DNA from 2 places in the Lactococcus sp. AK05 genome. Region 1 is predicted to be linked to the other one. Evidence: riboswitches for the same ligand, from Rfam matches in the RefSeq annotation. Region 1 holds a riboswitch; the other holds the start of a gene.
The links. Region 1 has a riboswitch for lysine ahead of dapA (4-hydroxy-tetrahydrodipicolinate synthase). Riboswitches for the same ligand answer to the same signal wherever they lie in the genome.

Region 1 (18,903 bases):
TTTAGAATTTATTTTTGGGGTGCTCTTTAATTCTACGGCTATTTTATCTGATGCCGTCCATGACACAGGAGATGCCGTTGCTATCGGTTTAGCCTGGTTTTTCCAAAAATTCTCTAAAAAACAAGAAGACAAACACTTCTCTTTTGGTTATCAACGTTTTAGTTTACTCGGCGCCTCACTCACAAGTGTCATTTTAATTACGGGGAGTTTCATTGTGCTTTTCGAAGCCGTTCCTAGATTTTTCAACCCTCAACCTGTAGAAGCAACAGGTATGCTTGGTTTGGCTATTTTTGCAATTGTCGCCAATGGTTTTGGTGCATGGCTTTTGGCTCGTGGTTCCTCACGAAATGAAAGTATTTTAAATCTTCACGCGCTCGAAGACGTTTTAGGTTGGCTGGGAGTCCTCATTGTTTCAATCGTCCTTCATTTTGTAAAATGGTACTGGCTCGACCCACTTCTTTCTATTCTAATTGCTTTGTTCATCTTATCCAAAGCCATTCCAAAATTCTGGGGAACTTTACGTATTCTTCTTGAATCAGTCCCCGAAGATATTGATTACAAAAATCTTCTAAGAGCCCTTGAACAACTTCCTGAAGTACTTGCTGTTACACAACTTATCATTTGGTCAATTGACGGTGAGCAAAATGCTGCAATGATTCACATTGTGATTCCCGAAAATCAAGATTTCTCAGATGCAAAAATCGCTGTTCGTAAGCTTTTAGAAAGTGAGAAAGTTTGTCGCTCAGCCATTGAACTTGATGAAACTACTGACGAACATAAAAAACATGTTCAATATGAAATTTAATTACTGACAGAACTTGTCAATTTATAAAATTACTGATGAATTAAAAGACCCGACTTTTTATAAGCCGAGTCTTTTATTATTTTTAACGAATTTGTCCTGTGCCATCAATCAAATATTTAGTTGAAGTTAGAGCTTCTAAACCCATTGGTCCTCTGGCGTGAAGTTTTTGAGTTGAAATGCCAATTTCAGCACCTAAGCCAAATACAAAACCGTCAGTAAATCTTGTAGACGCATTAACATAAACGGCTGCCGCATCAATTTCATCTTGAAATTTTTGCGCATTGAAATAATCATGAGTGACAATGCTTTCTGAATGACGACTTGAATAAGCATTAATGTGCTCAATTGCTTCATCCAAATTATCAATCGTTTTTACTGACAGAATATAATCTAAAAATTCTGTCCCAAAATCATCGTCAGTTGCAGGAATTCCAGCTGACAGAACTTTCAGCGCACGCTCGTCAGCACGAAATTCAATTTCATGAACTTTATTGATTTCATTTTCCAACTTTGGTAAAAATTCGTCAGCAATTTTTGCGTGAACCACTAAACTTTCGGCTGCATTGCAAACACTAGGACGCTGTGTTTTGGCATTTATCACAATTTTTGTCGCCATTTCTAAATCAGCAGATTCATCAACAAAAATTGTACAATTACCTACCCCAGTTTCAATGACAGGAACCGTTGCTTTTTCTTTGACACGGTTAATCAATCGCGCTGACCCTCGCGGAATCAGAACATCTAAAAATTCATCCGCCTGCATCATTTTTTCTGCTTCAGCATGACTTGTGTCAGATAACAATTCAACTGCTCCGTCAGTAATTTTTGCTGACAACAAATTTTCCTTAATAATTTCAACTAAAACCATATTAGAATAAATCGCATCAGACCCACCGCGTAACAAAACAGAATTTCCTGTTTTAAAACAAAGAGAAAAAGCATCGATAGTCACATTTGGACGACTTTCAAAAATCATTCCAACAGTGCCAAGTGGCACTCTTTTTTGCAAAATCTTAAGTCCATCAAGATTAGTGAAACCTTGCAATACTTGCCCAATTGGGTCAGGAAGTTCTGCAACTTGTCTCAACCCTGTTGCCATATCAGAAATTCTTTGCGCATTTAGACGCAAACGGTCAACCATAATCTCAGAAATTCCATGTTCCAGAGCCTTAGCCAAATCTTTTTCATTCTCAGAAATAATTCTGTCAGTATTTTCGATAAGGCTGTCAGCTAAATTTTGCAAAAAAACATTTTTGTCGGCAGTTGATAGCTTTGCTACTTCTTTGCTCGCCTTTTTAACCTTTAATCCAAGTTCTTCAATCATCGTTTTATCCTTCTTTCTCAAGATTTTTGATGAAAATAAGTCCCAATCTCACGTCCTTCGATAATTTCTTTAATCTCTCGAATCCGTTCGCCATTGGTCAGAACCATTTCTTGACCATTTTCAAATAAAATCTGTGCAGCCGCCAATTTTGAAGTCATCCCGCCAGTTCCAAAACGCGAACCGGCACCACCAGCCATTTGACGTAATTCATCAGTAATTTCATGAATTTCATTAAAAATTTTCGCATCATCATAAATTGTTGGATTTTTATCAAAAAGTCCATCAATATCTGACAGCATAATCAATAAATCAGCATTCACCAATTTAGAAACAATCGCTCCCAATTTATCATTATCACCAAATTTTGTTTGATGATCCATTTCATCAACCGCAATAGCATCATTTTCATTAATAATTGGAATAATTCCAAGCCCAAGTAATGCATTTAGTGCATTTTCAGCATTATCACGACTCGTTGGAAAATCAGTCACATCACGTGTCAAAAGTAACTGAGAAACTTTTTGCGAATAACGACGAAACATTTGCGTATAAAGACTCATCAATTCAACCTGACCGATTGAAGCCAAAGCCTGCTGGTCAGCAATTCCCTTGGGACGTTTATCCATACCAAGCACATTCAAACCGACACCAATCGCTCCAGAAGTCACCAAGATCACTTCATAACCTTTATTATTCAAATCAGATAAAACAAAAGCCAGCTCGTCAATATTTGATAAATTTATTTTTCCATTTGGCAAAATCAACGAACTCGTTCCAATCTTAACTACAATTCGTTTAACACTCAAAATATTTTTTCTTGTCATAATCATTTATTATAGCAAGATATTTCAACAAATACGAGAGTAAAATGATTAAATTTCTACTTTTTATTATTTTATTCTACAACTAGAATTTTATAAAAAAAGTGCTTTTGAGCACTTTTTATTTTCCATACCCCACTAGCTATTTTTTCTCTCTTTTTCAGCTAACATCTTCTTAACAAAATCAGGCATTTCCCCTCTGACAGCTCCGTCAGTAGACTTTTTTATTGATTTAGCCACTTGATTTTCATATTCAGAAGTTGTTTTTTCATGACCATCTAATCGTTTCTCTCCCACCAAATTTTGAATGGATGTAATATCCTGCGAAACTTCTAAACAGCCCAGATATTCTCCTGTTTCTTCATCACGCATTGCAAAATATCGGATATAAATTTTCTTATTAAAACGATGTAAATCAATCCAAAAATCAGCTTGATCGCGTGTTCCAGATTTAAAATCTTCTAGGATTTTTTCTACTACCGCCATTGATTTTGGCGGGTGGCAATCAATAACACGTCGACCAATTACAGATTTAGCTCGTGGAAAAATTCGTTCTCCTCCCGAGAAAAAGCGAACGATATCTTCTTGATCAACAAAACTTAGATCAACTGGTAAAACATTAAACAAAGCCGTCAACTCATTGAGGTGTAACATGCCAGTTGGCAAAACAACCGCTCCCTCACTTGTAACTTTTTCCCAATCATATTGCCGCTTAACTCTTTTAGGTTTGCTTACTTCTAAACCAGATTCCTTAGCAATAGCCTCTGTCATTGCTTTAGCAGATTCAATCGCCGCCAATCTTTGAGGTTCATGCTCTTTTTCCTTTTCAATTGACTCTTTAGAAGCTTTCCATTTTAAAGGTTCTGCAATGAATGCATAGCCAATCTCTTTAGAATCCTCCTCTATTTGTTCCCAATCTTTTAAAGAAAAGACATCCAAGCACATTGGAATCATAATTGCTTCTTCTTTAAAAATCATTTCTTCAATTTCTGTCAGTAAATTTTCTAGCATTTCACGTAATGGGTTCAAAGCTGTTTTATCTGTTTTTAAATAAACAATTACTTCTTTAATCATCTCACGAACACTATCATCTACACCCCACATAACTTTTGGTGGCGCTGTGATTCCATATTGTTCCATAAAAGAAAAAATTAAAGTTTCTTTTCTAGCATAATGTTTGTCAATATTATACAAATCAATAACCGCTACAAGTAAACGTTCTTTATAAGACCAATCTCCTTTTTCAATCTTTGAAAAAACCCACCGAATTTCGTCATTTAATAGCGATGTAATCACTTGATTTTCAAGTTTCATTGTATGAATAGGATGTCCTGGAGTATTTTCTTCTAAAGATGATTTATGAATATCTGTAATAGCCCCTTTAAAGACAGCTGCATGAATATTGCATAATTTTTGAATTTCAGATGGATTGAGCCCCCCTTGGATCAATGCCTTTTCAGCACCAGTTATTTCCGAAACATCTACACCATCAAATTCTTCATTAAAAATTTTTTTGGCGTCCTCAAACGTCCCCCCTTCGTGTAAGAGTGTCAATATTTCAACAATTCTTTTTTGGCGCTCAATTGTAGTCGATTTATTCATATTTGTCATTATTCTTCCACCTTCTGATTTGAAAACTCAAAGCCAGCCTCAGCAAAAGCAATAACAATTTTATCCCAATCAATATGTTTCATTTTTGCTCCCATTGGAATTGTCGCCATCCTTCCAGCAGTCTGTAGCATTCCAGGCATTTTTATCTCATGAAAACCCAAACTATCCATTAACTCAATAATTTCAGGGTGTTCTGTTGCTAAATCATAAAGTTTAGCATTTATATCCAGTTGAATCATTCTAATCTCCTTTTCAGATGTCAAAATTTTGTAAAAAAACTTTGACATCTTATCTTATTCTAACAAAATATTATTCTCATTAAAAGATAAAAAAAGAATCTATAAACTATAGATTCTCATGAATTATTAAAAAATAATTTGAATGAAGGCTAGTGAAAATACTCCCACAAGCACAATAACTAATAAGTTTTTTGTCAAAATAGCTGCTAAAACCGTTGGAATTGAAGCAAGTAAATTATTCCAGTTAACCGATGGTAAATGACCTAAATGTTGAATAAAAAGATTTGAAATCCATAAGGCTGACATAATAACTACCGGTACAAAACTTAAATATTCCACAACTATTTGAGGCAAACTCATTTTTTTTAATAAAATAAAAGGTAGAACTCTTGAAATCCAAGTTACAATAGCGCATCCAATAATTGTTAATGATATAAATTCAAAAGAAGACACGTTTTACCCCCACACCTAAAGCACAAGCAATCAAAGTAACAAATAAAACTAACAAGTTGCTTGGCAAAAATATCAAACCAAAATAAAATAGAACCAAGGTAATTCCAACCATGACTAACTGTAGCATTAAACCCAAAGTTTTATCACTAATAAGTTGCAAATAAAGTAAGCCAATAAACATTGCGATAACTGCGAATCCCAAACCTAATTTTTCTGGATTTGCTAGTAAATTCCCTAATAGAGCTCCAATAGCACTGGCTAATGCCCAAACTAAATAGGCTAGTAAATTTGATGCATTAAACCAAGAAAAATTCAGTTTACCCTCAGTATAATTTTGTTTATTCATTCCTAAAGCAAAACTTTCATCGGTCAATAATGTCCCAAGTAAAATATTTTTCAGTAAACTTTCATTTTTAAAATATGAAGCCGTCGTCATGCTCATTAAAATAATTCGTGAATTAACTAAAAATACACTTAATACTATTGACATAATAGGACTATGAGTTGCTAGCATACTAACCATGATAAATTGTGCTGAACCAGCGTAAACAATCAATGAGAGTAATAAAATTACCCAAACGCTAAACCCCTCGCTGTGCCCTATCATCCCAAACGCAATTCCTATCCCAATATATCCAAAAACTGTCGGCATTGTATCTTTCAAGCCTTGTTTAAAAGTTAATTCCGAATTCATATTCCCCTCACTCCCTAAAAGATTATATCTAACCATTATCACATAAATATTAACTAACTGTCAATAAAAATTTATTAATCACTTGATTTTTGCAAGGTATATTGCTATAGATTTCATTTTTTCAATGATATAATCAAATTAATAACAATATCAATCTTAGAGGAGGAAGACTATGGCAACAATTAGTATTTTTGGTAAAGGAAAAATGGGAAAAGCAATCGGTGATAATTTTAGTTCATCTGGTAATAAAGTCAACTATATCTTATCAAACTCATCTAAAACAGAATTGGGTGAAATTGTTGTTTTAGCTGTTCCCTATGTCGCAATTGCTGGAATCATCCAAGAATATTCGACTGATTTACAAGGAAAAATAATTATCGATATTACAAATCCCGTTGATTTCACAACATTTGATAGTCTATTAGTGCCTTCGGATACTTCAGCCGCGGCTCTCATTGCTAAACAACTCCCAAATTCAATGATTGTTAAGGCTTTTAATACGACTTTTTCCGATACATTGGCAACAAAAAAAGTGGCAAATGAACATCAAACAACCGTTTTACTTGCTAGTGATAGTCAGGAAGCAAAAGAGACCATTATTAAATCTCTTGAAAATAGTGGTTTGAGTCTATTAGACGCTGGTTCACTAAAAAGGGCTCGCGAACTAGAAGCTATTGGTTTTCTACAAATTACTTTAGCTGCTTCTGAAAAAATTTCTTGGGACGGCGGTTTTGGGATTTTCAAATAGTCGCTTAAAAATTTAAGTCTTGTTATAATTAAATAACAAGGCTTTTTATTTTATAAAGATATATCATCAAGGAGTAGAATAATGACTACATTAACAAATGAACCAACAATGAAAATCAGAGCATTGGAACGAACAGATTTAAAAAATATTCATGTCATCAATAATAAAGCTGAAACAATGCGGCTATGGTTTGAAGAACCTTATGAATCACTAGACGAGTTAACCAGTCTTTATGATAAACATATCCATGATAATACTGAACGTCGCTTTGTAATTGAAGCCAATGATACTTTTATTGGAATTGTGGAACTTATGTCTATTGATTACATTCATCGTACCTGTGAAATTCAAATCATTATCATTTCTGGTTTTTCTGGAAAAGGCTACGCTCAAAAAGCGTTAAAAACGGGTGTTGACTATGCTTTCAATACTCTAAATATGCATAAAGTTTATTTATGGGTAGATATTGATAATGCTCCTGCTGTTCATATCTATAAAAAGTTAGGTTTCAAAATTGAAGGAACGATTAAGGAACAATTCTTTGCTGGCGGCAGATATCATGATAGCTACTTTATGGGGATTCTTAAATCTGAATATACTCAAAGAGAAAAAGCGGTTAAATAAAAAAACAGGAGTTTTCCTGTTTTTTTATTTAGCGTTTTTTCTTACCTTTTTTCATTTTCTTTTGAGCACGTTTCATGGCTTGTTTCATAGCAAACTCAGTTGCTTTACCTTTTAAACCACCACCAAACATAGAACTCATATCGGGCATCCCATTTGCTGAACCATTGCCCATCATCCCTTGTAAATCACCCAAAGATGACATATCGGGCATTCCAGAACCTGCAGGCATATTCGGCATTTGTCCACCGGCTCCACCCATCATTTTTTGCATCATAGCATTCATATCACCATTCATGATTCCTTGCATCATTTCTTTGGACTGATTGAATTGCTTAATGAATTTATTTACTTCAATAAATGAATTTCCAGAACCTGCGGCAATCCGACGACGACGGGCTGGTGACAGTTCAGCCTCTAAATGACGTTCTGCCGGTGTCATTGACAAGACCATTGCTCGTTTTCTGGCAACATCCTTAGGATCAACTTTAACCTTATCTAAACCAGGCATTTGTGACATTCCTGGAATCATTTTCATAATATCTTCCATTGGTCCCATATTTGTCACTTGATCAAGTTGTTCAACAAAGTCCTCATAATCAAAACGGTTTTCAGCCATTTTTTCAGCGAGTTTTGCTGATTGTTCTTCATCATAATTTGCTTGAGCTTTCTCAATCAAGGTGAGCATATCACCCATTCCAAGAATTCGCGAACTCATTCGATCAGGATAGAAAACTTCAAGGTCTGTTAATTTTTCACCAGTCCCTGTAAATTTAATTGGTTTTCCTGTAATTTCACGGATTGATAATGCCGCACCACCACGTGTATCACCATCAAGTTTAGTGATAATCACACCTGTAATGTCCAATTTTTCATCAAAAGTCTTGGCAACTTGTGCTGCAACTTGACCAGTCATTGCATCAACAACAAGCAAAATTTCAGTTGGTTCAGCAAGTGCTTTAATCTCTTGCAATTCGTTCATTAGAGTGTCGTCAATTTCAAGACGACCTGCAGTATCAATCAAAACATAGTCTTTACGTTCTTCTTGAGCTTTTAAAAGACCATTACGAACAATATTAACTGGTTTTTCAGCAGTTCCTTCATCATAGACAGGAATTTCAAGCTGTTCACCTAAGGTTTTTAATTGGTCAATCGCTGCTGGACGATAAACGTCGGCTGCAATCATCAAAGGCCGAGCATTTTGCTCTTCTTTGAGTTTTTTGGCAAGTTTACCCGCAAAGGTTGTTTTACCTGCCCCTTGCAACCCGACCATCATGATAATTGTTGGAATTTTAGGAGATTTCAGTAATTCAGCTTCGCCATCACCCAAAATAGCTGTTAATTCTTCATCAACAATTTTAATTACTTGTTGAGCTGGGTTTAATGCTTCTGATACTTCAACACCGACAGCTCGTTCACGGATTGCCTTAATAAATTTCTTGACAACTGGGAGAGCAACGTCGGCTTCAAGGAGAGCAACTCGGATTTCTTTTGTAATTTCTGTGACGTCTGTCTCAGTAATTTTTTTCTTTCCACGTAGATTTTTAAAAACGTTTTGTAAGCGTTCAGTTAAGTTTTCAAATGCCATATTTTATAATCCAATTCTATTTTTTACAATTACTTCATTATAACATTTCTTTAGCTAAAATTGAATACATCAAAAGTTCTAGTCGATATCTTTTTTCACTCTTTTTTTCTTTTTAAATAATATAAATATGAAAATAAAACAAGCTCCTAAAATTGTTATTAGTCCAATGAAAAAATTGTCACTTATCAGGCCCTGTTTTTTTATAAGATCAGTTTTCTTTAAAATATGATTGTCACTATCAAGTATTTTAGAATTAAATTCAGAACTTTTGAAAAAACCTTTATCTTTATCAATAGTATTCGTTTTATTATTTTGACTCTGGTCACCATTTTCATTATCAGGAACTTTATCTGCAACTGTTTTAGAATCTTCCAAAGTCTCTACCTTTTTGTTAAAAGATAAGTCAAGAGCAGTTATTTGTCCTAAATTTTGACTTTCATCATTTTTTTGAGAAGTTCTGATGAGTTTTTCTTTGCTTATTGTATTTGAATTTTTATTTTTTTCATTCGTCACTTTTAATTTGCTTGGTAAGGTGTAAATTACTGATAGTTTTTGGCTAGTCAAAGAATTCACATGAGTTTTGTTACTTATGGAATTTAATTGATCTAAACTTGACTCTATATTATTATTTGATTTTACTTCACCAGAAGAATTTGACTGATTATCTTCATTTTGTGGGTGAGAAGTTGAGTTTATAATTGATAATGATGAACTTCTCTTATTTGTTGAGCTTTTAGAACTTTCTAAAATTGCTTGTGATTGTATTGAAGACACGTTGTTTTCATTTGAATTTGAAGTTGAAGTTGGCAAACTATGAGAAACTTCTGAATGATTGTCTCTTTGTGCCTCATTAGATATATTTAAATATCCTATTTCTGATGATTCTGAGTTATTATTTGAATAACTAGTTAGAATAGAGGCAGCGGAATTTTCTGATGACGAATTATTAAAAGTTATTGGTTTGTTGATTCCAACTGTTGTATTAAGTAGATTCGATTGACTCTCTTTTGGTTGTGAGCTAGAAATTGTGCTGATAGGTGAACTTATGCTACTTTTTGGGTTAGTAGACATTTCATGGTCTGTTGAGTTTTCTTGAACTGAATTTGAAGAAGAAACTTTCTTAGGGTTTTCTGATATATTATTTACTTCACTTGGTTTGGACGAAAAAGTTTGATTCGTTTCCAAATTAGAGATACTACTAAGGTTTGAAGAATCTGAACCTAAACTATCATTTGAACCACCATTTAAAATATCTAAAGAATGAGTTGATGAATTATTATCTACTTCTGTTGCTTCGGAAGAATTAGACTGATTAGTTGCTGATTCTGAGTTGGAAGTTAAACTCATACTTGATGATGGTGAATTTATACTGCTCATTGAATTGCTTGAAGCTTCAGAACTTGTTTGATTTGAAGTCGAAACGGCTCCTGAAGTAGATATTTCCGTGCTATCCTTTGTAAGATTATCAGAACTAGATTGATTGATTTCTAAATTATCAGCTGTGCTTGTACTGGATAAAACTGAACTTAAATTATTGTTTACGGAGGCTAGGGAATTATTAGCTACTTCTGCTACATTAGAGAAATCTGGCGAACTAGTTGTTGATTCCAAAACAGAAGTCGAACTTATGTTTGAGGGGAATAAACTGATACTACTATTTGAATTGGTTGAAGCTTCAGAACTTGTTTGATTTGAAGACAAAAAGGCTTCTGAAGTAGATATTTCCGTGCTATCCTTTGTAAGATTATTAGAACCAGATTGATTGATTTCTAAATTATCAACTGCGCTTGTACTGGATAAAACTGAACTTGAACTATTGTTTACGGAAGTTAAGGAATTATTAGCTACTTCTGCTACATTAGAGAAATTTGACGAACTAGTTGTTGATTCCAAAACAGAAGTCGAACTTATGTTTGAGGGAGATAAACTGATACTACTATTTGAATTGGTTGAAGCTTCAGAACTTGTTTGATCTGATACTGAATTACTTTCTGTCGGATTTGATGATGGTAAAATATTGGTTATTTCTGAACTATTATTCGTTTCGTTGATATTGGAAGAATTAGAATGCTCACTTTCTTCGTTAGAGGACATACTCGAACCTAATGAGGATTGGTTTGAATCCTTTTCACTATTTGAATTGGAATTGATTTGGTTTGAAGAAGACAAACTATTTGAGTTTTCTGAATCATAACTGATTTCTGCTGTACTGGAAGCTCCTGACTGACTATTCTCTGTTTGTGAGCTAGAAATACTACTATCTAAAGAAGAGATTGAATTTAAAGTATTATCTGTAACACTACTCGCTTCAGATATTGGATAGAGTGAAGCCGAATTTGCCTCTTGTGTCGATTCTGAACTGGCAACATCAACTTGCTCTACTGAATTGGAAGAAGAGACAGGGGTTGTATCTGCATTTTCTGTACTCACAGAAGTCGATTGTGAACTGTCAGAATTTATCCAACTTTTATCAAAAAGACCACTAGAATTGACAGAAATTGTCCGAATTCCATCTGTCGGTAAATCTGATAACTGACCAAATAAAGGACTCGTTTTATTGAACACGTCATCAGCCAAAGTCACTCCAATTCCCAAAGTCAAGCTTTGAACGGGACTCCCAGAAAAGGCCGCTGAATCTACTATTGTCAATGATTCATCAGCAAATTCTATTGTAGTGATTTGGTTACTTTGAAAGGCTTTGGCCATAATTTCTGTGATATTTGAGCCCAATGAAAGTTCTGTTAAATTATTATTTGCAAAAGTTCTTGTCGCAATCTTTAGGACAGAATTTGGAAATTCTATACTACTTATGGCGTTTCCAGCAAAAGCATCTGTTTTTATATTTTGGACTTTTGCTCCTAAAACTACTTTTGTCAGTGATTTCTTATAATAGTCAGGAAAAGCTGTTGTTGTTTGAAAGGCACTAGTATTAATATCTACAACATTATTTCCGATAATAACCGAACGAATTCCACTATTTGAAAATGCATAAGTTCCAATTGATGTTATTGCATAGGTTTGACCGTTATTTACAATGATATCTGGAATTACAATATCAGCTCCCGCTAAGCCAGCATAGGAGGCAACTTCAGCTGTCAGTGAAACTTTATCAAGATTGTAAGTAATTTTTTGCTCATCAGTATATGTAATTTTACTTGTCGTGGCCTCCACCAGCAATTCTGTCACCAACTGATGATTCAAAAATGTGGGATTAAGAGTGGCTGTCAGTAATCCTACTCCAACAGTCATCGTTATTTTCTTTATTGATTTTTGAGACATAAAAAACCTCCTAACTTTCTATACGAAAAAATGGAGGTTTTGTAACTTTTATTTTTTATTATGATTTTTTTTAGTGTAACGTTTATTTAAATCTTGAGGTTGACGTGCTTCCATAACTACTGGAAGAATCACTGGTTTACGTTTTGTTTGCTCGTATAAAAATTTTCCAAGAGCATCACGGATAGAACCTTTGATTTCTGCCCAATCAAATTCTTTTCCAGAAAGATATTTATCAACAGTTTCGTTGACCAACTCACCAGCTTCACGCATCAGATCACGTGAAGTTTTAACATAAACAAAACCACGAGTGTGAACACGAGATTTGCTGACGATTTTACGTTCAGTCTTAGAAATTGTGATAACGGCAATGAAAATACCATCTTCTGATAACACTTTACGGTCACGTAAAACAACTGAACCGATATCTCCAACTCCTGAACCGTCAATCATAACATTTTCAGCTTGAATAACACCAGATGGGATCATGTCTCCATTTTCCAAACTGACTGTTTCACCACGTTTAGCGATAAAGATATGTTCTGGCAAAATGTCCATTTCCATTGCTAAATCAGCATGGGCACTAAGTTCACGATACTCACCTTGGATTGGAATCAAATTTTTTGGACGGAAGATATCAAGTAAGAATTGCAAATCACGAGCATTCGCGTGACCAGATATTTTCAAATCTGAAGCCAACATTTTCATGACTCCACCAGCTTTATAGATTTCATTTTCAATACGAGCAATTGTTGTTTCATAAGAGACAGATGGACTTGTAACAGCAAGTACTAAATCTCCATCTTTAATTTTAACGTATTTATGACGACGATGAGCCATGTCTCCAAGAGATTTAAGTGGTTCACCCATTCGTCCTGTTTCTAAAATAACTAATTCATTGTCAGCATATTTTTTAATTTCTGCTGGTTTAATAATTGATTTTTTATCAACAATTTGTAATTTGTTAAGACGAGTTGCTGTTTCGATGATTTGGTCCATATCTTCGCCTGTAAAAGCAACACGACGTCCAAGTTTAATGGCAGAATCAATCGTTTGTTGAATTCGTCCTAAATTACCTGCGTTACAAGCAATAATGACCCGCCCTTCATTGTCATCAATATAGTCATAAATTTTTTCATAAATTTCATGCTCACTAGCAGATTGCATTGTTGACAAAGCATTTGGTGATGATGAAAGTAAAGCAAGGACTCCACTATTTCCGATTTCAGCCAATCGGCGCATATTGGTACGATAGCCTTTCGCAACAGCTGGATCAAAACGGAAATCACCTGTATAAACAATGTTTCCGTCATTTGTAGAAATCACAATTCCTAAGCTTTCTGGAATTGTATGTGTTGTTGAGAAGAATGAAATGACGGCTTTACCAAAATCAATTTCTGTATCTTCAGTTACAACATGAAAATCGTTGAATTTGCGACTGTCAGCATAATTTTTGACATTAATTTTTGCAAGTTCGATTGTTAATTCTGAACCAAAAACAGGAACTTTTAATTCAGAAACGATATAAGGCAAAGCACCAATTGAATCAGCATGTCCGTGAGTCAAGAAAATTCCTGCGACACGATCCGCATTTTCTAAAAGATATGTAATATCAGGAATAACAAAGTCAACACCAAGTTGATCCATTTCAGCATATTTAAGTCCTGCATCAAGCACAAAAATTTGCTCTTCAACCTCAACTAAATACATGTTCTTACCAAATTCACGCACACCACCTAATGGAGTGATTTTAATATTAGACATAAAAACCTTTCTTGTCAGTGTAATTTATAATTTTTTCGATATAAAAAGAATCTGTAAGTTATTGACAAATTCTGTCAGTAAATTTACAGTCCTGTTTTTAGCAATTTCCTTGCCATATTCACTCTCGAAATCGGTCGAGTGGGACAAGCGATATTGAAAAGATAATTCTACTTAGAATTAAAATAAAAGAGATTGGCATTCCAATCTCTACCGAGAATACACTAATATAAGTTTAACCCAAAGCAAGTAAAAAAGCAAGTCAGTTTCATTTTTTATGGGTCTTACTTTTTTTCTAATCAAAATAGCGATATAATGGAAGGTAAGTTTTAAATGACAAGGAGGAAATTTTATGCAGATTACTTTCTTAACACAACTTGATTGGTTAATTCGATTAATATTAGCTGGGGTATGTGGATATGCCATTGGTTATGAAAGAAATAGCCGTTCCAAAAATGCTGGCACACGTACTCATTTAATTGTTGCTTTGAGTGCTGCTTTAATGATTATTGTCTCAAAATATGGTTTTATGGACATCATCAGTACCCATGGAGTCAATCTTGATCCTTCCAGAATTGCGGCTCAAATTGTAAGTGGTATTGGCTTTTTAGGAGCTGGAATGATTTTTGTTCACAATCAATCCGTTAATGGATTGACTACTGCGGCTGGAATTTGGGCAACTTCTGGTATTGGGATGGCTATCGGTTCTGGATTATATTTTATAGGTATTGTAGCTACTTTACTTATTTTACTTTTTCAAATTATTTTACACCAAAATTATCGATGGATAAAATCAGCGACGAGCGATCATCTTATTCTGCAATTAGAAGATTTTGAAGGTCTTCAACTGTTGCAACAACAGCTGAAAGAGGAAGATGTCAAAATTCTTAGTATAAAAGTTGAAAAAAAATCAAATAATTCTTTAAAAACAGAGCTATATTTGAACTTACCAAAAGCTTATGAGGTCGCTTCGTTAATGAGTCTTTTGGAATCGAATAATAAGATTAAATCAATTGAATATTGACCTACTTTTATAAAGAAAAATACCCTAAAAGGGTATTTTTTAATTTCCAATTTTTTCAAGAATTATTTTACTTTCCTCAGTAGTACAAGCTACAAGTGGTAGACGTAAGCCACCGACTTCATATCCTTTTGCATTCAAAACCGTTTTGATTGGGGCCGGACTTGTGACACTAAAAAGTGCATTTATTTTGGGTAATATTTTTCTTTGGATAGCCGCTGCTTTTTGGATAGAGCCCCGGTCTATTTCTGCAAACATTTCAAAAAATTCTTGACCTAGGATATGGCTGGCAACCGAGATTACACCCTGACCTCCCAAAGCTTTAGCGTGAAAAGCTAACCCATCTTCTCCAGTATAAACTAAAAAATCTTTGGGTAGCTTTTCAATAAGATAAGCCAGATTATCAGTATTTGTACATTCTTTGATGGCAATTACATTTTCCAGTTCTGCTAAACGTAAGATGGTCTCTACCTGAATTTCAGTGACCACCCTTCCTGGAATATTATACAAAATAATTGGCAAATCACTCGCAGTAGCAATGGCTTTAAAATGTTGATAAATTCCTTCTTGAGAAGGTTTGTTGTAATAAGGAGTAACTGCAAGTCCCGCATCGATGTAACCAAGTTCAGCAACTTCTTTGACAAATTCAACCGAATCACGTGTGTCATTAGTCCCAACACCCGCAATCAATGGAATACGGCCAGCCACTATTTTATTAACCGCAGCAAAAATTTCCAATTCTTCATCATGAGTAAGAGTAGGCGATTCAGCCGTTGTTCCAGCTAAGATAAGGCCTTCCGTATGATTAGCAAGTAAATCCTCAATGAGCTTAGGAAATGCTTCAAAATTAATTTGGCCATTTTCTTTAAAGGGGGTCACTAGGGCCGTGATGATACGTGCATTTTGTAATTTTTCAATTGTTTCTTTTGCTGACATAATTTCTCCTTATGTGTGAGCTTACTGACAAGCTCTTGGCAAGAGGTCAAAAAGAACCTCTTTTTATGCAAAAGAGGTTCTCAAAAGTTCGTCAAAAATGATTTTGATTAGCTCCCCTTTCTGTCAGTACTGACAGAAAGACAGTCTGTAGGATTTAACCACACAGCCCAAGAAAAATTCTGTGACAATTTTTCTTTCGGCAAAGAACGCCGCCATCAGCTTCAGTGCGTTCACCGCTCCACTAACTTCTTCGTCTTCGCAACCTCTAATTTTGTTTGACCCATTATAGCATACTTTAGTAAATGAGGTCAAAAATTTTATTTTTATACAGTCTAATTTATTATTATTCTTTCCCAATTAATTGGATGAAATCTTCGATAACACGGCGATTTGGCTCATGAATATTTTTTGGAATTTCTTTAAATTTAAACCATTTCAGCTCTTCAACTTCACTCATTTGTGGTCTTAAACTCCCTGTGAAATCTCGACAAATATAATAAATGCCTGGCATATAAACTTGATCCATATTGGGATAAGTCATAAAACGGTCTTGTCCTGAATAAATTCCTAAAAGCTCAAGTTTACCTGCTTTTAGTCCCGTTTCTTCAAATAATTCTCGGCGAGCAGTTTCCTCAAGTTCTTCACCAACTTCTATGCCACCCGCATGTAAAGCCCAAGTTCCATTATCTTTACGTTTTTGTAAGAGGATTTTTTCATCAGAATAGACAATAACGCCTGCTCCCAGATAAATCAAAAGCTCATGACCAATTTTTTAACGAATTTTACTGATATAACTCATTTAACAGACCTTATTTCAGTTCAAATTTTAACTCATGAGTTGGTCTAACTAAGCCACGCTCATGTAGCGTTTCAGCAATTTGAACAGAATTCCAAGCTGCTCCTTTGAGTAAATTGTCAGAAACTACCCAAAGATGAATCCCATTTGCTGCATCCAAATCACGGCGAATACGACCCACAAAAGTTTCACGACGACCAACTGAATTAATGGCTTGTGGATAAATTTGATGAGCAACATCATCTTCTAAAACAGCTCCTGGGAATTCAGAAATCAAACGTTTAACCTCATCAATGTCTGCTACTTTTTTTGTTTCAACATAAACTGACTCAGAATGACCGTAAAGAACTGGAATTCTGACACAAGTTGCCGAAACCGCAATTGAATCATCTTCCATGATTTTCTTGGTTTCATTTGTCATTTTCATTTCTTCATAAGTATAATCGTTGTCAGTAAATACATCAATTTGTGCAAGCGCATTGTAAGCAATTGGATAATGTTTTTTATCTCCAGCAGACGGTAAAATTTCTGCTGACAATTCTGTCAGTGCTTTTCCATCAAGTGCTTCTTGGAGTTCACGATTTGTTTCATTAATTGCTGATTGACCCGCACCAGAGACCGCTTGATAAGTGCTGACAATTACTCGCTCAAGCCCATAAGCTTGACGAATCGGCTCTAAAGCAACCATCATTTGAATCGTTGAGCAATTAGGACAAGCAATTATTCCATTGTGTTTTTCCAAAGCATGTGCATTAACTTCTGGAACAACCAAAGGGACATTAGGGTTTTGACGGAAAAATGAGGTGTTATCTACGACAACAGCTCCAGCTTTTACAGCATAAGGGGCGTATTTTTCTGATACTGAGCCTCCAGCTGAAAAAAGAGCAATATCAATGCCTTCAAAACTATCCTCAGTCAATTCTTCTACAACAAGCTCTTGACCCTTAAATTCAACAATTTTTCCTGCCGAACGTTTACTTGCAAGCGCACGTACGGTTTCTATAGGAAGTGTAGATTCTTCTAATTGTTCAAGCATACGTGTACCCACGGCACCAGTAACACCAACGACGGCGATATTATATTGTGTCATAATTGTCTGTCCTTTTCAGTAAATTATAATTATTATAGCGCTTTTAAGTTATAAGGGCAAGAAAAAATCTGCCTTTCGACAGAAATTTTTGTTTTTATTTAAACATAAGTTTAAAGACTGTAGCTGCAATTACTGCACCAACGATTGTGGCAACAACTGGAACCCAAGCGTACCACCATTTAGCGTCTTTATTTTCACCAACAACTGATTGTGGTAAGAAGCTATAAACGATACGAGGACCAAGGTCACGTGCTGGATTCAATGCTGCACCAGTTGGTCCACCAAATGCTGTAACCAAACCAACAAACATCAAACCAATAGCAAGCGCGCCAATCATTTTAGATGATGAAGCGCCTGAAACAGAAGCCCAAATTTGGCTTACTGTTGCATTCGCTGTAACATCAGCTCCTTGTTGTTGAGCGTAGCTTGTCATCCATTTGATTGATTCTGCACCAAAGAAGTTCGTTGTAAAACTGAGAATTCCGAAAACAAATACAAACATTCCGATTACTTCATTGATAAATCCGTTGAAAATTGCTTTTCCACGATTTGAACCATTATCCAAAGCGTTAGTTGTTGAAAAAGCGCCTAAAGAAATTGCTCCGTCATTAGTTTTAGCGAAGTATTCTTTATAAATCGCTACAACAAGTAATTGACCAATAATTGCACCAATAAGTTGTGCCAAAATATATTGTGCAACATGTGCCCAAGGGAAATAACCAGCTGAAGCGAGTCCAATTGTAATTGCTGGGTTAATATGTGCACCTGAAACATTTGCAAAAGCAAGTACAGGAACTAAAATCGCAATTCCGTATCCCCATGCAATTGCAAGACCACCCATGCCCTCATTTTTAGAGCCTTTGAGGGTTACCCCAGCAATTGTACCATTACCAAGCAAGACGAGAAGCATAGTTCCCAATCCCTCAGCAATATATTTTGTCATCCATGAAACATCCATGATAATTTCCTTTCTATTTTAAAAAATATATAAAGATGTTGACACTTCAATTTTATCATATTTTTCTTAACTCTTGCTAATAATAACATCGAAAATATGATTAACTCCTACAATAGATTGTTTATATCTTTTTTCAGCATTGTATTCATCTGATTATAACA
Region 2 (13,893 bases), on a different contig from region 1:
GAATCTTTAAAGAGCTTGCTGCTGTAGTTAAAGATGAAAACGAGGATTTAGTGGTAGTTGGTCGTTCAGATATTGATCAGGCACTGACTCCAGAAGATTTTTCGCGATTTATCGGTCAGATGACCAAGGAAAAACATATTATTTTTGTTGAGTGTCTCTATTTGGGAACAACAGAAATTAAAGGTTTTCTTAACAGCTTGAAAGAAAATAATCTTTTAGAAAATAGTAAATTGGTTCTGCTTGATTTGCCGCAATTAGAATACATGATGTTGCGAGACAGTTTAGCTGGACAATTTAAATTATAAAAAAGTTACTGACAAAATTATCGCTCAGTCTGTAAGTTGCGTAAGCAAGCAGATAGGAGTGATAAAATTTTTGTCAGTAACTTTTTCTTATTGTTCACGGTTTTCTCTTTGATAAAGGCGAGAATTTTTCATAATATCTTTAAAAGTATTAATGATTGTTTCTTGATAAGCAGAATTTTTAATATTTTGGCGAGCCAAATCTAATACGGCTTGTTCGCGAGAGTTATCTAAAATAGTAATTTTTTGTGCTTGTTTTTCTTGGCTAATTTCTTGAACAATTGTCATACGTTTCTCAAGAAGCTGAACGATTTCTTGGTCCACTTGGTCAATGTTGTTCCGAAGTTCTTCTAGTTTATTCATGGTTTTTATTATATCATAGCCAGTAACACGAAACAACGTTTCATGTTGCTGACTTCTTTCTCTCATTATGACCGAACTCAGCGGGACGATAATTTTCCGCCGAGTGAGTGCGGCTCGACTTGTTGCTTTAGCAACATAGCGAGAGCGGACAGTGTAGTAGAAGCAGTGATGATTATATCAAAACTAATCTAAAATTTGCCTTTAAAAAATGATATAATGGATTATATTATTTTTGAGGAGCAACAAGATGAATAAAGAAGAAAAAATCGAAGGTTATGAGTTGCTTAATTTGCAACTAAAAGCGCTTCTTAGTGAACAAAATTATACACTTTCAAACTTAGCCAATGCAAGTAGTTTACTTTGGAGCTTTTTGCCTGAGCAAGTTTATACAGGTTTCTACCTCTACAATGGTGAAAAATTAATTTTAGGGCCATTTCAAGGGTCTGTGTCTTGCGTTGAAATTATAATGGGCAAAGGGGTTTGTGGGGAATCAGCTCAAAATCGCCAAACCATTATTGTTGAAAATGTAAAGAAACACAAAAATTATATTTCTTGTGACGGTCGAGCAATGTCTGAAATTGTTGTTCCAATGGTTAAAGATGGTAAATTAGTTGGGGTTCTTGACTTAGACAGTTCAGAAATTGGTTTTTATGATGAAATCGACCAAAAATATCTTGAAGAATTTGCTAACGTTTTATGTGAAATGACTGATTTTAAATTTTTTGAAGTAGGTTAAATCAAAATTTTAAAGGGTATCGGAGAAAAAAATGAGTGAAATAGTAAAAAAATTTATTGCTGACCGTTTCGGGGAAAAAGAAGGAACATCTGTAAATCCAGGTAATATTGGAGATGTTCGTGAATTTGCGCAAGAATTAGGAAGTTTTCTCTATCAATTACATCGGCTACCAACAACAGATGCAAAGTCACCTAGTTTTGAAAATGCTTTTGCTGGTTCTGATTTGATTTTCTTTGAAGCTGAGATGATAGAACTTTTGAAAGTCTATCAAAAAGTTGTTCCTGCTGACCTTTTGCAAGAAAAATTTGATTTTGCAGCAAAAACAAAATGGTCCAAGAAACCTGTTTGGGTTTTGGGAGAATTGCTTACGCAAAATTTAAAAGTTACTGACGGAAAGTTAGTTAATGTCAAAATTACTGACAAAGCTGTTATTGGTGATCCAGCTTTTGATTTAGCAATTGCTTGGACGATTTTTGATGAAAAAGCACGTAAAATATTTTTTGCGGCAACCGAAGCAGATGAGGCAACGATTAATCGAGCAAGAATGTTCGCCCTCAGACAGGCCCTCAGAAATTATCAATCACAAGATATTGATGAATTGATTCAATCACGTGATGCTTCAACTGAAATTTTAAAAGACTTAAACTATAGTCTTGGGCAAGATTTCTATTGAAACAAGCGGATATGAAAAGAATACTAAGTAAAAAATTGGAAGAGAAGAATGGCATATCAAGCATTATATAGAAAATATCGAAGTCAAAGATTTGATGAAATGGTGGGGCAAGAAGTTGTAGCAACAACATTAAAAAATGCGATTGTCAATCATCAAATTTCACATGCTTATCTTTTTTCTGGTCCAAGAGGGACAGGGAAAACCTCAGCAGCTAAAATTTTTGCTAAGGCAATAAATTGTCCTAATCAAGTGGATGGAGAGCCCTGCAATAATTGCTTTATTTGCGACTCAATCACTAAAGGAAGCTTAGATGATGTCATTGAACTTGATGCGGCATCAAATAATGGGGTTGATGAAATTCGAGAAATTCGAGATAAATCAACTTACGCAGCTAGTCAAGCCACTTATAAGGTTTATATTATTGATGAAGTGCATATGCTTTCAACTGGGGCTTTTAATGCACTTTTGAAAACACTAGAAGAACCTACAGAAAATGTTGTTTTTGTCTTGGCTACTACTGAATTACAAAAAATTCCAGCAACCATTATTTCGCGTGTTCAACGTTTTGCTTTTAAATCAATCACAACAGGAGACATTCGGACTTATTTAGCAAAAATAATGGCTGATGAAGGACTTGAATTCGACGGTAAAGCACTCGATGTTATTGCTAAAGCAGCTGAAGGTGGAATGCGTGATGCCCTCTCTTTATTAGACCAAGCCTTATCGTTTTCATCAGGAAAATTAGAAGAAAATGATGCACTACTTGTCACAGGGTCGATTGCTGCAGATGCTTTAGTAACATATGTTGCAGCACTTTTTGAGCATGATGAAGCAAAAGCACTGACGGAACTTGATAAGATTTTTGCTGAAGGAAAAAATATGCTTCGATTTACGGAAGATTTATTAGCATACCTTCGGGATTTACTCTTGGATAAAAATTCTCAGTATGACCGTGGTCAAATTTTTTCATGGATTGATATTGCAATTGAAAGTTTGAAAACGATAAAGGAAACGACTCAAACAAAAATTGCGGCAGACGTCATGACCATGCGTTTGGCTGAAATTGGACAAAATAATTTACTGACAGCTTCGCAAGGAGAAATCCCTAATCAGCTGACAGCCGAAATTGCTACTTTAAAAACCGAAATTAATCAATTGAAAGCTCAAATTTCAGCTGGTCAAATTCAGGTAAATTCAGATTCACAAAATAATTTACTGACAGAAAAAGTTAAAGCTAGTCCGAAACCAATAGCGTCTAAAAAACGTCAAATTAACAAAGATTTAATTTATAAAGCTTTGGCTGAGGCGACAAATGAAGCTAGAAAAGCTGCTCTAAGTGCGTGGCCAGAACTTGTTGCTTCGGTAACTAAACCGGCAGACAGAGCTTTACTTAATAATACAGCGCCTGTCGCTGCGTCAGAAAATTTTCTTGTGGTGACTTTTCCTCATGAGAATCTTGCTAAAAGAGTCAGTGAAAATGAAGAATTGCAACTTTTTTGTGGGAATCTCTTGAGTTCAATTGCTGGATTTGCGCCAGAAATTATTTCTCTTGCTGAACAAGACTGGCAAGAAGTTCGGGCGGAATATGTTTCTAATTTAAAATCTGAAAATGTTCAAGAAGATGAAGAAGATGAAAAAGAGCCGGATGAAACGGTAAACTTAGCTAAAGAACTCTTTGGTGAAAAAGTAGTTGAAATTAATGATTAAACTAATAAAAAAGCCGCTCATTGAGCGACTTTTTTTAATCTTTATGACGACTTAAATCAACCTCTTTAAGTGGGATAAGTTTCGTTTTGTTTTTAAATTTATAACCCAAGTAAAGGATGAAGAAGAGTGGAATTGCGGCATACATGATGACACCTTGCACCCAAGTTTTACCAAAAAGAAGCATTGGGTCTTGGCCGAGTGTGACTAAAACGGTCATAATTAAGGCTAAGATTGGACCAAATGGGAATAGTTTTGCATGATAAGGTAATTTTTTAACATCTTTTCCTTGAGCAACATAGGCGCGACGGAAGCGGAAGTGGCTAATTGCAATCCCAATCCAAGCAATAAATCCTGTTAAACCAGAGGCTGAGACGAGGAATGTAAAGAAGCTAACTCCGTAAATTGATGTCAAGAATGTGAGTAAAGCAACAGCAGTTGTAGCTAATAAAGCAATGAAAGGAATCCCGTTTTTTGAAGTTTTTGAGAAAATCTTTGGTGCGCCACCATCTTTAGCTAGTGAATAAAGCATCCGAGTAGAGGCATACATTCCAGAGTTTGCTGCTGAAACGACAGAAGTTAAAACAACGGCGTTCATGATAGAAGCTGCAATAGAGAGACCAACACGTTCAAATACAATTGTGAAAGGGCTTTGAGCAGCTGAATCTCCTCCAACTAAGTGGGGGTCGGTAAATGGAATGATAGCCGCCATCACGAAGATAGATAAGATATAAAAGACAAGAATACGCCAGAAGATAGAGTTCATAGCTTTAGGAATTGATTTTTCAGGATTTTCAGCTTCACCAGCTGTAATTCCGAGCAATTCTGTTCCTTGGAAAGAGAAACCAGCGACTAAGAGTACGCCGAGAATCCCTCCGCCTGTAGTGAAACTACCAAGTCCTCCGACAAAACCATGATTACCAACTGAAAGATTTTTAGCGACGTCAATATGACCGCCCATAATTCCAAAAATAGATAAGAAACCAATAATCAAGAATAAAACAACAACAGTAATTTTAATGGCTGACAACCAATATTCAGTTTCGCCAAAAGTTTTAACTGATAAGGCATTGATTGCAAAGACAACAATTAAGGCAATCAGTGAAAAAATCCAACTTGGAACATCTGGTAACCAGAATTTGATACAAAGGGCAACGGCTGTTAAATCAACCGCTACGGTAATTGCCCAGTTTAACCAATAATTCCAACCTAGAGCAAAACCAAAAGCTGGGTCAACATAACGTGTTCCATAGTCTGAAAAAGAACCAGAAGTGGGTAAATAAGTGGCCATTTCACCAAGTGATGTCATGAGGAAGTAAACCATTGCTCCGATAAGAATATAGGCAGTCAGTGCACCAAAGGGTCCTGCCGTTTGGATGACATCGCCTGAAGTCAGAAACAATCCAGTTCCGATTGTTCCGCCAAGGGCAATCATGGAAACATGACGTGATTTTAAGCCGCGTTTTACTTGCGTCTCAGTAGTTGAGTTTGAAGAATTTTCCAAAATTCTCTCCCTAATAAAATTTATTCTACACCGACTTGTTTGACTCAGACCCAACCTTACTCCTGTTTAGTTTAGAAAAGTCTGAGAAAAACAAAAAAAGCAATCCTACTAGATAGAATAGATTGCTAAAGGTCCGACAAAATTTTAAAAATTTTCTTGAACGAATAGCCCTCCGCATGGTTATTAACCATTTGCGACAGTCTAGTGAGTTTTTCTCACTAGCCCAAGAACCTTGCTGAGCAACAAAATTCTTTCGGCAACCTCTCCTCCTCTAAATACGCGTCTTTGTTGTGCTCCAACTCGGCGTAGATTCATATCGGTTGCGACCTCTATCGATGTGTTATTTGTAATTCTAGCGCAATTTTAAGATGATGTCAAGGAAGAGGAGATTAGATAAGTTATAAGTAATCATTTTTTGAGTAAGTGATGGTCATTTGTTTAAATAAGGTGTACAAGCGGAGTGGCAAGAGTAAATAAGGATATAAATATTAGGTGACAAAAAACTCCTTTACAAAGGAGTTTTTTGTCAAGATGTCATGTAAAGAAAGTCATAAAGATTTTGTAACTCAGGGAGATTGATGATTTTTTCTACTCCCTTCATTGATAAACCCAGACATTTGCGTTGGGAAAGTCAGACTTTACCGTATCTAAAATTATACTAACTGGTTTTGATAATATAATATCATTGCCTGAACCATCATTGCGTTTTAGTTTTCGGTAAAGTTCACTTTGTGTGACCCATTTTATCTCTTTTGACAATTCTAATTTTGCGTTTTCCCAGTACGACTCGGGAACACGATGCTCGTCCAATATCATTGTCTGCCAATTTAATGTCCCCATATTTTTTGAAGCAGACAGAGACGTTACAAAATATTTCAATATTCTCCTTATCTTCCTGGTTTCATTCCAGGACCACCAACCCATGAACCGCCACCAGGTATATAGGGAACATACCCGCTTGATGCTACCTTTTTTTGTACCCAACTAGGAGTGCTTTGAAAAGAACTAAGTACTCCGTCAATACCTTGCCACCAAGTCATTCCGCCAGTTATCTCTGACAATTCTTTGTCAGAAATAATTTCAAAATTGTTTGGATTTTTCATTTGTAAATCCTCCCTTTTCTATTATTTTTATTCATTATAAGCGCTTACATTTGTTTTGTCAAGGTTTTTTTAAAATTAAATAAATTTTTTATAATCGATTCTTTTTTATTTTTACTCATTATGGTCGAATGAAATGGGAACAATAGTTTTTTGCTTGGGATAGTCGTTGTCAGATTGCTGACTTATGAATGAGCTAGTTGTTTCATCAGAAAGAGTAGATATCTATCTTCGCCTTTGATTAGACAGTTCATCCGTTCTAGCCAGCACATTCACGCCTTGGCCTGTTACAAGCAGTGATGTTTATGATATACTTATGAGGATAGGACTGCTATGTCAGTCGATAAAAATCAGTCTTTTTACTGAAATTTTCTAGGAGCAAAATATGGATTTTATTCGTGCCATTATTTTAGGTATTATTGAAGGGATCACTGAGTGGTTACCTATTTCCTCAACAGGACATTTGATTATTGCTGATGAATTTATTCGTCTTAATCAATCAGCAGCTTTTAAAGAAATGTTTGATGTTGTGATTCAGCTAGGAGCAATTTTGTCAGTTGTTGTTCTTTATTTTCATAAACTGAATCCATTTAATAAGTTAAATCCAGCTGACAAACAAAAAACCCCACGTGAAATTCAATTAACTTGGCGTTTGTGGTTGAAAGTTTTGATTGCGGCTTTACCAGCAGCGATTATTGGTTTACCACTTAATGACTGGTTGGACAAACATTTTTACCATTTTGTTCCTGTTGCCTTCATGTTAATTATTTATGGGGTAGCATTTATTGTCATTGAGCGTCGGTGGGTACCAAACCATGAATTTTCCGTAATGAATATTGACCGTTTACCTTATCGTGCCGCTCTTTATATTGGATTATTCCAAGTGCTTTCTTTACTTCCAGGGACATCGCGTTCAGGTGCGACAATTGTCGGTGCTTTATTAATTGGTGTAAGTCGTGAAGTTGCCGCAGAATTTACCTTTTTCTTGGGTATTCCAGTTATGTTTGGGGCTAGTTTCATCAAAATACTTCACTTTTTCAAAAATGGGAATTCTTTAAGTTTTGAACAATTTGGGGTCTTGTTAGTAGCTTGTATAGTTGCCTTTGGGGTATCAATGGTTGCCATCAAGTTCTTGACCGATTATGTGAAAAAACACGATTTTACTTTCTTTGGGAAATATCGGATTGTGTTAGGGATTATCCTTCTTATTTATGCAATGTTTAAAGCCTTCTTGGGCTGAGAATGAGATAAATTATGCCAACTCTCTTTAGTTGGTATTTTTTATTTTAAAATAGTTCTCTTTGCTGAGGGAAAGTTTAAATGTATTCTTGCTAAAAATAGAAAAAAGTGATAGAATATAACTCTGTGGGAAAAACTCACAACTTACGCAGGACTCAACCTGCGTCATTAGTCCAAAAGGAGGAAAAATCAATGACTAAATACGAAATTCTTTATATTATTCGCCCAAACATTGATGAAGAAGCAAAAGCTGCCCTCGTTGAACGTTTCGATGGAATCTTGACTGACAACGGTGCTGCAAATCTTGAGTCTAAAGACTGGGAAAAACGTAAACTTGCTTACGAAATCAATGATTTCCGCGAAGGTATCTACCACATCGCAACTTTTGAAGCTGAAACAACTTCAGAAGCTTTGAGCGAATTTGACCGTCTTGCTAAGATCAACCTTGACATTCTTCGTCATATGATCGTTAAAGTTGAAGCTTAAGAGCTTTCATTTCTAAGGAGAAGTTCATCATGATTAACAATGTTGTATTAGTAGGACGCATTACTCGCGATCCTGAACTTCGATACACCCCTCAAAATCAAGCTGTCGCAACATTTTCATTGGCTGTAAACCGTCAATTTAAAAATGCGAATGGCGAACGTGAGGCTGATTTCATTAACTGCGTTATTTGGCGCCAACAAGCTGAGAATTTGGCGAATTGGGCTAAAAAAGGAGCTTTGATTGGGGTAACTGGTCGAATTCAAACACGTAACTATGAAAATCAACAAGGTCAACGCGTTTATGTGACTGAGGTTGTGGCTGACAGTTTCCAAATGTTGGAAAGTAGATCTGCTCGTGAAGGTATGGGAGGCGGAGCTTCTGCTGGTTCATATTCTGCACCTAGCCAATCTACAAATAATACTCCACGTCCACAAACGAATAACAATAATGCAACACCGAATTTCGGTCGTGATGCTGATCCGTTTGGTAGCTCACCGATGGAAATTTCGGATGATGACCTTCCATTCTAATAGGGTGAAATAATTGACGCTAAAGCGCCTAATTATTTCAGAGAAACCCGCTATGGCGGATTTCCTAACCCTCTTACTAGTTATTATGAAAAGCAGAATCGGCTTTTCATAATAACTAGTAATCCTAAGAAAACTTTAAACAGACATCTAAAAATAATATAAGGAGAAATAAAATGGCACAACAACGTCGTGGCGGCTTCAAACGCCGTAAAAAAGTTGACTTCATCGCTGCAAACAAAATCGAAGTCGTTGACTACAAAGACACTGAACTTTTGAAACGTTTCATCTCAGAACGTGGTAAAATCTTGCCACGTCGCGTGACTGGTACATCTGCTAAAAACCAACGTAAAGTGGTTAACGCAATCAAACGCGCGCGCGTAATGGCTTTGCTTCCATTCGTAGCTGAAGACCAAAACTAATAAATGAAAGGCTGCTTCGGTAGTCTTTTTTTGTATAAAAATTTGACAAATAGAGTTGATATTTACTGACAGAATGCTCGGTTCCGTCCGAGTTTACTGACCAGAAATTTGTCAGAAAAAGAGAATAGATTGATAACTTCATCAAGTATTTTTGATTAATACTATGTTTTTGTCAGTGAATTTATGATAAAATGGACAAATGATTGAATTGATAATAGGAGCAGTGCTCTTAAGTTTGTTAATTTATGGAATTTTTATAGAGCCTCATTTGATGAAAGTGAGACATGTAAAAATCGCTCAAAAACAAAATTTAAAAATTGCTCATTTTACCGATACCCACTTTGCTTGGCACACGACTAGTCGTCGTTTTAAAAAATTTGCTCGAAATATTGCTAATGAAGAGCCAGATTTAATTATTTTTTCTGGAGATTTATTTGACAAGGTTGTTTGGGCAAAAAATCGAGATTGGACTGATTTACTGACGATATTGTCAGAACTTAAAGCTCCTCTTGGAAAATTTGCGATACTTGGTAATCATGATTTTGATGATGAAAAATCGTCAAAGTTTGTTGAAGAGTTTCTAGAAAAAGCTGGTTTTGTTCTGTTGAAAAATTCATCAGTTGTCAAAGATAATTTATCTATTTCTGGGGTTGATGACTGGCGTGAGGGACGGCCTGATTTTGAACTTGAGCCTATTGATGCAACATTTTCGCTTTTAGCCCTTCACGAACCGGATACTATTTTAGACATGGAAACAATTAAGGAATTTGATTTAATTCTTTCTGGTCATAGTCACGGAGGGCAAATTCGGATAGGAAATTGGCGTTTACGTAATAAGGGGTCAAGTAGTGCTGATGCTGGTTTGTATCAGCTCAATGACCGAACAAAATTGTATGTTAATCGTGGAATTGGTTTGACTTTCTTACCTATTCGTTTTGGAGTGCCTCCAGAAATTGTGTATTACTACATCTAAAAAAATCTGTCAGTAATTTTGACAGATTTTTTTGTTTTTTTTATTTAAAAATTTACTGACAGCTTTGTTAAAAATTCTGTCATTACATTTCTCTTGCAGTCATGATCGTTTCGCGTCCCATATTATCAACGGCTCGGTAGTGTAGAGGCCATTCAGGATTAAAAGGGTAGCCAAAATCAACGAGGATGGTTGTTGGACTATTGTCTTGAGAAAAACGAATAGAAAGTAAATTACCCGAATTAACCAAGTCGAAATTGATAATTGTTTCTAGTGGAAAAACGCCCTTGAGGTGATGATCAATAATAAACCAAAAGGCATCAATGACTTCTCCAGGAATTGACGAAACGGTATCAAAACTTGCGTAGCGTCGTCTAGTGTTAGAAAATGCCATAAAATCACATCCTTTCTATAAGATAAATGGATAAATTCTAGGAAATACGGGAATCTCGAATGACTTTTCGGATTTCAGATAAAGTCCCTTCAGAAACATTTTTCATTTTCATTCCGTACATCATAAACAAGGCATCAAGCAAACTAATTTGAGAAACAGTGGAAGCAACAGCTTCAGGTCGAAATGAAATTTCTTCGGAAATTGAAATTAGCGCAACATCGGCCGCTTTAGCTAAAGGTGAACTCGCAAAAGAAGTCAATGCAATAATTGGGACCCCGCGACTCTTCAAAATTTCAACCAAGTGCATTGTATCTCTGTTTTTTCCTGTATGTGAAATAACAAAAGCACAATCGTCGCTCGTTAATTTTGCAGCCTGCATTTGTTGGAAATGAAAATCCTGATGATAAACGCAGTGCAAAGGCATTCTCAAAAATTTATGAAAAGCAATTAATGCAACAGCGTTTGAACCACCCAAACCAAAAAAACCGCAAGTGCTGGCATTGAGCAAAACTTCCATGGTTTGGTCAAGTTGTCTGTTGGTGATAAGATTTAATGTAGAATTTAATGATGAAATATTGCCGTTGAAGTTTTTTGTCAGTATTTCTTTGTAATCATCAGTTGGTGAAAGTTCGCTAAAAAATTCATCATCTCGACTTGAGTCAGTGGCATGAATGGCAAGTTTTAATTCTTGGAAGGAATTAAAGCCGATTTTTTTAGAAAATCTGGAAATTGTAGCCGTAGAGACATGAGTTTTTTGAGCAAATTCCTGAATTGAAAGCCTCGCTGCACTATCAATATTCGCAATTAAATAGTCAGAAATTGCCTGATCTGATTTACTGAGGTTATCATAATAACTTCGGATTCGGCTGATTAAAGTACGCGACATATCAAGCCTCCTTCTAATTGACTACATTATACCATAAATAAGATTTCTCGATTTCTCAAAAATTCCAAATTCCTAACTTGAAATTGTTTTGACAAATCAGAAAATATTTTACAAAAAATATTGTTGACAAATGAAAAAAAATTACTTATACTAAAGTTATAAAATGAAAGCGATGCCACGGAGGAAAAAATGATGAAATTTGGTATGATTGGTTTAGGGAAAATGGGAATGAATCTTGTGAAAAATGCCGTTGACCATGAGATTGAAGTTGTTGCTTACGATCTAAATACAAAAGCGGTAGAGGAAGCTAAGGATTACTCAGACAATATTACCGCTGTCAGTACAATTGAAAATTTACTGACAGAATTGCCAGCAAGCAAAATTGTTTGGTTGATGCTTCCAGCAGGAACTCCTACAAATTCAACGATTGAAATGCTCTCTGAAAAGTTGTCAGCTGGAGATATTCTGATAGACGGTGGAAATTCTAATTACAAAGATAATTTAGAACAAAATAAATTACTGACAGAAAAAGGAATTAAATTTTTTGATGTTGGAACCTCTGGTGGAATGGCTGGAGCTCGTCAAGGCGGGAATTTTATGATTGGTGGAGATGATGAAAAATCTTGGACAATCATAGAACCAATCTTCAAAGCAATCTCAATGGAAGATGGCTACCTCTATACAGGGAAACTTGGCAGTGGTCATTACTTGAAAATGATTCATAATGGAATTGAATATGGGATGATGCAAGCGATTGCTGAAGGATTTGAAATTTTAGAAGAGTCACCATTTGATTATGACTATGAAGCCGTTGCAAAATTATGGAATCATGGTTCAGTAATCCGAAGCTGGTTGATGGGGCTTGCTCAAGAACAATTTTCAAAAGACCCTAAACTAGACCAAATTATCGGTCATGTTCAATCTTCAGGAGAAGGAAAATGGACCGTTGAAGAAAGCTTGGACTTGGGCGTTCCTGCCCCAGTTATTGCCTTGTCACTAATGATGCGTCAACGCTCATTACAAGAAGATACCATGACTGGAAAAGTAGTTGCCGCTCTGCGCAATGGCTTTGGCGGACATGACGTAGAACAAAAATAATTTACTGACAGATGAGAAGTGTGAGCTAACTAGGACAAAAAACTTCTGTCAGTAAAAAACTACTGATGATGAAAGAATTTAAAAGTCTGTCAGTAAATATATAGAAGAAAAGGAGCCTAAATGCAATATTTAATAGGCGTCGATTTAGGAACCACAGCAACTAAGGCAGTGCTTTTTGAGAAAAATGGAAAAATAGTTGCAAGTAGTAGCCAAGCCTATCCCCTCTATCGTGATGCTAGTGGGATGGCAGAAGAATCTCTTGAAGAAATTTTTGAAGCAGTTTTAGTGACAATCAGGGAAGTTTCAATTAATTTAGAAGATGAAGATGAACTTTTAGCCGTTTCATTTAGTACACAAATGCACTCGCTAATTGCTTTTGACGAAAATTGGCAGCCGCTTACAAGATTAATCACTTGGGCTGATACAAGAGCAGTAAAATACACCGAACAAATTAAGTCCTCTAAAAATGGTTTTGATATTTATCGAAGAACCGGAACTCCTCTTCATCCAATGGCTCCTTTATCTAAATTTATCTGGTTAGAAGCTGAACATCCAGATATTTATCAAAAAGCAGCCCACTATTTGGAACTTAAAGGATACATTTTCCAACGACTTTTTGGAACAAATAAAATGGATTTATCAACCGCAACAGGTACAGGTATCTTCAATATATTTGAACTTCATTGGGATAAAGAAGCGCTAGAGTTGACTGGAATCAAAGAAAGTCAATTGCCCAAAGTAGTAGAACCCTATGAGATAGAAGAAAACCTTCCTCACGAATATGCCAAGAAAATGGGAATTCAAAGCAGCACCAAATTTATTTGGGGTGCAGCCGATGGTCCATTATCAAATTTAGGAGTAAATGCGATTAAACCGGGTGTTGCAGCCATCACAATAGGAACATCTGGTGCGATTCGAGTAGTTACTGATAAACCTAAAACAGATGAAAAAGGACGCACATTTACCTATGCATTAGACAAAGAGCATTGGGTAGTCGGTGGCCCCGTAAACTCTGGTGGAGATGTTTTCCGTTGGGCTCGTGACCAAATTTTTGATGGGAAAATTTCTTTTGATGAAGTCACGGAACTTGCAGCAAACATTTCCCCGGGCGCTGATGGCTTGCTTTTTCATCCCTATCTTGGAGGCGAGCGAGCACCGATTTGGGATGCCAATGCCAGAGGTTCATTTTTTGGCCTAAACTACGGACATAATCGTAGTCATATGGCCAGATCTGTTCTTGAAGGAGTTATCTTCAATATTTATATGGTTGCGCTTAGCCTTGTTGAAGTAGTGGGCGACCTAAATATGATTCAAGCGACAGGAGGATTTACAAGCTCCGAACTCTGGACACAAATCCTAGCAGATATTTTTGAACAACCAATCAATGTGCCAGAGAGCCGAGAAGCTGGCTGTATAGCCGCCATTATTATGGCTGAAAAAGCCCTCGGCCTAATTGAAGATATCAGCGAAATCGAAACGATGGTAGGAA

Region 2: linked by a shared signal. The riboswitch ahead of AB6B24_RS11175 (amino acid permease) and the one ahead of dapA (4-hydroxy-tetrahydrodipicolinate synthase) in region 1 are both predicted to bind lysine.

What each region holds. Positions count from the first base shown of each region.
Region 1 covers NZ_JBFTEI010000001.1:351,588-370,490, reverse strand. The annotation lists gene AB6B24_RS01790 (cation diffusion facilitator family transporter) at 1-805, shown strand, start outside; gene AB6B24_RS01785 (glutamate-5-semialdehyde dehydrogenase) at 888-2,129, opposite strand; gene proB (glutamate 5-kinase) at 2,147-2,953, opposite strand; gene AB6B24_RS01775 (DUF438 domain-containing protein) at 3,089-4,561, opposite strand; gene AB6B24_RS01770 (DUF1858 domain-containing protein) at 4,561-4,800, opposite strand; gene AB6B24_RS01765 (AzlD domain-containing protein) at 4,927-5,253, opposite strand; gene AB6B24_RS01760 (AzlC family ABC transporter permease) at 5,240-5,947, opposite strand; gene AB6B24_RS01755 (NADPH-dependent F420 reductase) at 6,120-6,695, shown strand; gene AB6B24_RS01750 (GNAT family N-acetyltransferase) at 6,777-7,319, shown strand; gene ffh (signal recognition particle protein) at 7,348-8,904, opposite strand; gene AB6B24_RS01740 (leucine-rich repeat domain-containing protein) at 8,983-12,183, opposite strand; gene AB6B24_RS01735 (ribonuclease J) at 12,232-13,944, opposite strand; gene AB6B24_RS01730 (MgtC/SapB family protein) at 14,294-14,965, shown strand; gene dapA (4-hydroxy-tetrahydrodipicolinate synthase) at 15,005-15,898, opposite strand; lysine riboswitch at 15,999-16,174, opposite strand; gene AB6B24_RS01720 (NUDIX hydrolase) at 16,242-16,652, opposite strand; gene AB6B24_RS01715 (aspartate-semialdehyde dehydrogenase) at 16,708-17,784, opposite strand; gene AB6B24_RS01710 (MIP/aquaporin family protein) at 17,879-18,742, opposite strand.
Region 2 covers NZ_JBFTEI010000007.1:66,986-80,878, forward strand. The annotation lists gene AB6B24_RS11150 (hypothetical protein) at 1-305, shown strand, start outside; gene AB6B24_RS11155 (chorismate mutase) at 393-665, opposite strand; gene AB6B24_RS11160 (GAF domain-containing protein) at 913-1,401, shown strand; gene AB6B24_RS11165 (phosphotransferase) at 1,433-2,074, shown strand; gene dnaX (DNA polymerase III subunit gamma/tau) at 2,123-3,781, shown strand; gene AB6B24_RS11175 (amino acid permease) at 3,816-5,282, opposite strand; lysine riboswitch at 5,440-5,622, opposite strand; gene AB6B24_RS11180 (hypothetical protein) at 5,880-6,161, opposite strand; gene AB6B24_RS11185 (lactococcin family bacteriocin) at 6,170-6,385, opposite strand; gene AB6B24_RS11190 (undecaprenyl-diphosphate phosphatase) at 6,768-7,622, shown strand; gene rpsF (30S ribosomal protein S6) at 7,814-8,107, shown strand; gene AB6B24_RS11200 (single-stranded DNA-binding protein) at 8,137-8,637, shown strand; gene rpsR (30S ribosomal protein S18) at 8,811-9,056, shown strand; gene AB6B24_RS11210 (metallophosphoesterase) at 9,256-10,029, shown strand; gene AB6B24_RS11215 (DUF960 domain-containing protein) at 10,112-10,420, opposite strand; gene AB6B24_RS11220 (MurR/RpiR family transcriptional regulator) at 10,458-11,306, opposite strand; gene gnd (phosphogluconate dehydrogenase (NAD(+)-dependent, decarboxylating)) at 11,499-12,404, shown strand; gene gntK (gluconokinase) at 12,525-13,893, shown strand, end outside.